2 regions of the Pseudoalteromonas sp. GW168-MNA-CIBAN-0100 genome follow, and region 1 is predicted to be linked to the other one. Evidence: riboswitches for the same ligand, from Rfam matches in the RefSeq annotation. Region 1 holds a riboswitch; the other holds the start of a gene.

The links. Region 1 has a riboswitch for lysine ahead of lysC (lysine-sensitive aspartokinase 3). Riboswitches for the same ligand answer to the same signal wherever they lie in the genome.
Region 2: it holds a riboswitch for lysine, as region 1 does, so the genes downstream of both, dapA (4-hydroxy-tetrahydrodipicolinate synthase) here and lysC (lysine-sensitive aspartokinase 3) in region 1, are expected to answer to the same signal.

Annotation. Positions count from the first base shown of each region.
Region 1 covers NZ_JBEOOL010000015.1:99,050-102,468, forward strand. Annotated here, with positions in the region: gene nhaD (sodium:proton antiporter NhaD) at 121-1,368, shown strand; lysine riboswitch at 1,470-1,642, shown strand; gene lysC (lysine-sensitive aspartokinase 3) at 1,718-3,121, shown strand; gene AAEY62_RS11105 (4'-phosphopantetheinyl transferase family protein) at 3,181-3,419, opposite strand, start outside.
Region 2 covers NZ_JBEOOL010000008.1:65,704-69,122, reverse strand. Annotated here, with positions in the region: gene AAEY62_RS06650 (PLP-dependent decarboxylase) at 1-127, opposite strand, end outside; gene AAEY62_RS06645 (2,3,4,5-tetrahydropyridine-2,6-dicarboxylate N-succinyltransferase) at 127-867, opposite strand; gene dapA (4-hydroxy-tetrahydrodipicolinate synthase) at 883-1,767, opposite strand; lysine riboswitch at 1,958-2,158, opposite strand; gene AAEY62_RS06635 (DNA-3-methyladenine glycosylase I) at 2,350-3,045, shown strand; gene AAEY62_RS06630 (protein adenylyltransferase SelO) at 3,057-3,419, shown strand, end outside.

The sequences.
Region 1 (3,419 bases):
GACCATTTAATAATAGTTTTTGCATAGAGGCAGTGCTAAAATTCGCGCCGAAAATAGGCACATGAAATGGAATGTTATTTGTGTGTTCTTTAAAACTATATCAAAGGTTGTTTAACTACCATGGTTTCCTCGATTATTCTAACCCTGATAGCGATTGCATTTTTACTGATCGTTATAGAAGATATAATCCATGTCAATAAAGCTAAAACCACGCTGTTTTTTGGTACGCTTTGCTGGATTCTTCTTTTTATATACCCTCTACACGGGCAAAGCCCCGATACGATTCAACACCTTTTAAACGAAAATATTTTAGAAATTGCCTCTCTATGGCTATTTTTAATGGCTGCAATGACCTTTGTAGCGTATTTAAATTCAAAGGGGTTTATAGAAAATATTGTGCACCGTGTTATGCCAAAAAGTATTAGCGAAAAAAAGCTCATGTTTTTGGTGGGTGGTTTTGCATTTTTGTTTTCGTCGATTTCAGACAACGTAACAGCTACGCTTATATCGCTCGCGGTTGTTATGTCGTTAAAACTTGAACCTAAAAAGCTCATTAAATACGCCACGCTTATTGTGTTTGGGGTTAACTCAGGTGGGGTATCGCTAATAACAGGTGACGTAACCACACTGATGATATTTTTAGATGGCAAAGTAACCATTGCTCATTTATTACTACTTATAGCGCCAGCTCTTGCAAGCGTTATGCTGCTAGCTGCGTTACTGTCTATCGGTATGAAAGGGCGTGTTGAGTTTGCTGGTGCAGGTAAAACCCGCATTGAAAAAACCGACATTACCATCGCCGTTATATTTTTATCTACCGTAGTGAGCACACTTATGCTGAGTGTAGTTTACAGCGTACCGCCTTTATTAACCTTCTTGTTTGGCTTATCAGTGATGTTTTTAGTAGCGCAATTTTTAATGCGCAAAAAAGACATTAACAAAGACATAATCGATTTTGTTCGCGATATAGAATACGACACATTATTGTTTTTTGTAGGTGTACTTTTACTTGTTGGCGCACTTAAAGAAATTGGTATGTTGAGTAAATTTACCGACCTATATACGGTAATGGCACCTGAATACGCAAACTACTTAATGGGCATATTATCAGCAGGGGTCGATAACGTACCGCTTACTGCTGCTTTATTAAAAGCCGATATAGTAATGAGCCAACAACACTGGTTGTCGTTTACTTATGCAACGGGCGTGGGCGGTTCAATGCTTATCATTGGGTCGGCTGCGGGCATTATTGCCATGAGCAAAGTTAAAGCGCTTACCTTTATGAGCTACTTGCGTTTATCGCTGCATTTATTAATTTGTTACACGGTTGGATATGCGGGCTCGTATTACATGGGCAGTTTTATTTAACTCATAAATTATTAAATGCTTGACAGCTAGACGTCTAAACGATAACTTTCAAAGCCCCGCTACTTAGTGGGGTTTTGTTTTATTAGCCACTGGTTAATAAAGCATTCAGAAGAGGTGCGATACTTAGGTACTTAATGTTAGGCGACGAAAGCCGATGATCATTAAGGAGGGAAGTACTCGCCGAGGAAAATAATGGTACGTCGTCATTATTTTTCGGTTTATGGGGCTGAATCCTCAAAACTGTCACCAATATAGGTGGAGAGCTTCTGGCAGTGGACTTATCTTCAAGCATTCCTTTGCCAAGTTCTTCTTGTTTTATTGCGATTTGGATATCGCGAAAGGAGACTAAATGACTACCCAATCAGCGCCACAAACAGTGCCTCAAACAGAGTTAAGCGCAAAATCAGACTACATCGTTGCCAAATTTGGCGGAACAAGTGTTGCAAACTTTGAAGCGATGAGTCGCTGTAGCGAAATTATTGTTGCAGATAAAAGCGTACGTATTGTTGCCGTGAGCGCTAGTGCCGGCGTAACTAATCATTTAGTTGCACTGTGTAAATCAAGCATTACCTCAAGTGAGCGCCAAGAGCACATAAACGGCGTGCTTGCTATTCAACAAACTATTTTAGATGAGTTATCGCTAGATGCCGATTTAGCGGTTGGCTTTAACGAAACCCTAAAAGCATTTCAAACATTGGCTCAAGAGCCACTAACAACCGATCAGCAACACGACGAGCTACTTAGCTTTGGTGAGCGTTTATCGTCGTATTTGTTTGCTCAGGTACTGCGTTTACAAGGTTTAAACGCCGATCGCTTTGATGTGCGCAAGGTGCTTAAAACCGACAGCCAATTTGGTAAAGCAACGCCTAATGTTGCAGCCACAGCGCAAGCTGCTAAAGAGCATTTAATTCCGTTATTAGACGCTCAAGTAATTGTGACTCAGGGCTTTATTGGCAGTGACGAATACGGCCAAACCACAACGCTTGGACGTGGTGGTTCTGACTATAGCGCTGCATTATTAGCTGAAGCAATCAACGCTAAAAGCGTGCATATTTGGACCGACGTAGTGGGTATTTTTAGCACCGACCCGCGTTTGTGCGCAAAAGCGACGCCAATTGCACGTTTAAGTTTTGACGAAGCCGCTGAAATGGCGACCTTTGGCGCAAAAGTATTGCACCCAGCGACTATTTTACCAGCGAGCCGTAGCCACATTAATGTATTTGTAGGCTCTAGCCGAGAGCCTGAGCGTGGCGGTACGTGGATTGAGCGCGAAAAATCGCAGCAACCAGGTATACGCGCAGTAACGCAACGTAAAAACCAAATATTGCTTACGCTTAAAAGCCCAGAAATGCTCCTAGCAAGCGGCTTTTTAGCACGCGTATTTACACTATTAAGTGAATACAATATATCGGTAGACCTGGTAACCACATCAGAAATCAGCGTAGCTATAACCCTTGATAACGCGCAAAACGCATCGCGCCCAGAGCTTGATCAAGAATGCCTAGATAAGCTTGCAGAGTTTTGCCATGTTTCGGTAGAAAACAACCTAACACTGGTGGCACTTATTGGCTCTGAGATTCAATTACGCCAACACGAAATGAACTTAATGAGTGTACTAAAAGACTTTAACATTCGATTAATTTGTCACGGTGCTAGTAAGCACAACCTGTGCTTTTTAGTAGAGCAAACTGAGTCAGATAACGTAGTACAGTCTATTCATAGCCGTTTATTAGAAAATGATTTTGCTGCGTAAGTAACGGTTATTAAGGGGAATTATCTGGTAAAATTACCTAGTAAAGTCACTTAATAAAGTTACTTAACAAAATCATTTAATAAAAAGCATCGCCAGTCGATGCTTTTTTTATGCACCACACTTACATCAAAACAAACATTGCTGTCACTGCTATCAACTACAGTAACGCGATTACTGCAAGCACTCAGCTTTGCACTATGTAATTCGTCAAACACATTGGGGCTAAGTAATTTTGCAATAGGGCGGCTGGTGGCTTTAGCAAGTGACTCTTTTAATGTCCAAATTCTAAAAAATGTAT
Region 2 (3,419 bases), on a different contig from region 1:
CGGTTTGCGCAACTAAACGTGCAAGATGCGCGTTTAGTTGATCTAGGTCGTAAACAAAAAAAGGTGTATCAAGTTGTTGTGTAATTGTATTTACAGCGGTTTTGATAGGCGTGCTCAAAAAGCTCATTATCGTAAAACCTCTTCAAGCAATAACGATGCATCGCTTTTCTCGTCGCGGTATTTAACAATTAACGCACACGACATGCTTAAGCCTTGCTCGCGCGCCCACTCGTTTGACGCAGGGCGAGAGCCTGGTATTACAATCGCGTATTCTGGGATTGGCTCGCCTTTATCTAGTTGGCGCTCGTTTACGCAGTCGTATACCGGAATAGTTGCTGATAAACGCACGCCTGGGGCAAGTACTGCACCTTTTTTAATAACTACACCTTCAACAATAATACAGCCAGCGCCAATAAAGGCGTCGTCTTCTACAACTACTGGGCTTGCACCAATTGGCTCAAGTACACCACCAAGCTGCACTGCAGCACTTAAATGTACGTTTTTACCTACTTGTGCACACGAGCCAACTAATGCGTGGCTATCTACCATTGTGCCTTCGTCGATATATGCACCAATGTTTACATACGCTGGTGGCATAATAATCGTGCCTTTAGCCACATAAGCACCACGGCGAACACTTGAGCCACCCGGTACCATACGAACGCCATCGTCAGTACTAAATTCTTGTGGAGCTAAGTTATGTTTATCAACAAAACCACCTGCAAACTCAGTATTAGTGCCATTTTTGAAGGCATCCAAAATGCCTTGTTTTACTTCTACGTTAGCTTGCCATTGGCCGCTTTCGTTTTGTGATGCTGCGCGTACTGCGCCCGATTCTAAATTATTTAATAGTTCTAACCAGCTCATTATAAAAACCTGTATTTAATGCCAAGATAAAATGGTGTTGTTTGCAGTTGTGATGCAATCGGTTTGAGTTAACTCAAGGTGTGTTAAAGGTGGACGAAGTTGCGGGCTGCTTAAGCGACCTTGCAAATGCATCAATACCTTTACGGGAATAGGGTTTGCAACAGCAAATAGGCTATTAATAGCGCTTGACCACTGGGCAAATAAATTAGGGTGTTGACCACTTAAGCTGCGTTTAACAAACTCGTGAGTTTGTGCGGGCCATGCATTTGCAGCTACCGACACTAAACCTTTTGCGCCAGCTTGAGCAAAATAAGGCATTAGAGCATCGTCGCCACTAAAAATAGCTAAATTAGGCGCAGCTTGGCGATAAGCTTCAAACTGAGCAATGCTGCCGCTCGCTTCTTTTAACGCCCATAAATTTTTATTATTTTGTAAGTTTTGAATTGTTGCCGTTGGAATGCTAACAGCACTTCGACCCGGTACGTTATAAAGCATACACGGGTGAACACTTGCATTAAGTAGGCTTTCAAACCAATGAGTTTGACCTATAGCGCCAGGCTTTGTATAAAGCGGTGAGCCAAGTAAAAAGCTATGAATTGGGAGTGTATTACAGTAGTTAACCCACTCAATTTGTTGCTTTAGGTTACTACCGCCCACAGCAACCATGAGTGGTACTGCTGGTTTTAGCTGGCATACGTGTTCAACAATGGCTTGTTGCTCTTTTAGCGTTAGTGCTAAACCTTCGCCCGTACTGCCAAGTAGTAAAATACCGTTATGTGCCGCTTCTTGCTCGCTAACCAGTTTAGTTAACGTGTTGTAGTCAACATCGCCGTGTTGATCAAATGGCGTTACGAGCGCGGTCCACAATGAGTAGTCGTTTAAATTGAAGTTGTTGATCATCTCTCACGAACTTATAATTTGTACCAACTTTATTAAAAACGTGATCATTTTAGCGATAACTAATTTAATGCAATTGGTATTATTCGAAGAGTTAAAAAGCTTTATGGAAGGAGCCGCATTAACGTCGTTCGAACTAATAATTCGAAGAGCGAATGGGCTTAAAATAATAGGGCGCACGGCCTTAATATTTAAGACCAGAAGCTCTCCACCAAACTAATAAGCTGCTTTTTATAAGCAGCTATTGGTGACAGTCGCTAGGGTTCAACCTAGTCGCCCGAAATAAACACCTCGCAAAAGTGGTTACTTCTCGGCGTTAATTCCCCTCACGTATGCTCACTGGAGTTTGCGCTCCTAACATACGCTACCTGAATAACGCACCTCTTCTAGCCCTTTGCACCTGTTTGTAGAGTAAAACTTACAAACCTGTGCAATTTAAATAGGGTAATTACGGCGATTAAAGCATTTTAGCCATCTGGGTGTCAAGCTACTAAATACAGATTAATTCACCGAAAAGAGGGGTGGTTACGTATTGGGTGCTTTTCTCGTACACTAGACCCATAGTAGAAGTAAGGTATTAATCAGATGGAAAAATTTAGCGATATTTATAAGCGAGCGGTAGAGCGAAAAGGCTCTGAAAAAATGCTTAAGTTATTACTCGCAAAACCGCTATCTAAAAAACAACTAAGCACGTTAAGTGACGACGATTGGCTTGAGGAATTTACTCGAAAAGTATTTCAAAGTGGCTTTTATTGGTCAGTCATTAATAATAAGTGGCCAGGCTTTAGAGAGGTTTTTTGGGATTTTAGCGTTGATAAGTTATTAATGATGCCACCTGATATGCTGGAACAAAAAGCAACGGATGAGCGAATTGTTCGTAACTATAAAAAAGTAAAAACAATTACCGAAAATGCTTACATGATCCACGAAATAGCAGGGGAACATGGCAGTTTTAGTCAGTTTATCGCTAATTGGCCAACAGACGATATTATTGGTTTATGGGCGTATTTAAAAAAGCATGGTGCGCGTTTAGGCGGAAATACAGGGCCTTATGCACTGCGAGCACTTGGTAAAGATACTTTTTTACTATCACGCGATGTAGAGAATTATTTGCGTGCCCATAAAATTATAGACGGCGGCTTACAAACTAAAAAATCACTGAGTGCAGCCCAAGCCTTTTTTAACGAAATGCAAAAGCAAAGTGGCTTAAGTATGCAAGAGTTGAGCTTAATTGTGGCCTATGGCGTAGGTGACAACCGTGTTGGTATAAGTCAGCAATAATAGGAATTACCATGAAATTAGTGCCAAGATACACAGACATTACGGAAAACTTTGCGATAGAAGATTTCCCTGCAAGTGTTGCCTTTCCTCAGTTATTACTGTGGAACGAGAGCTTAGCAAAAGAGTTTAATATTAACGTTGCAGCTGATTTGCGTGCTAGCACTTTTAGCGGTAACGAAAAACAGGCGATTCCTGCAGTAGCACTTGGTTACTCTGGGCACCAATTTAGACATTTTTCACCACGTTTAGGCGATGGGCGAGCGCATTTACTGGGCGCTATTAATGATGATAAAAACCAGTTGTGGGATATTCAATTAAAAGGCTCTGGTGCTACTCCTTACTCAAGAGGGGGAGATGGGCGTTGTGCTCTTGGT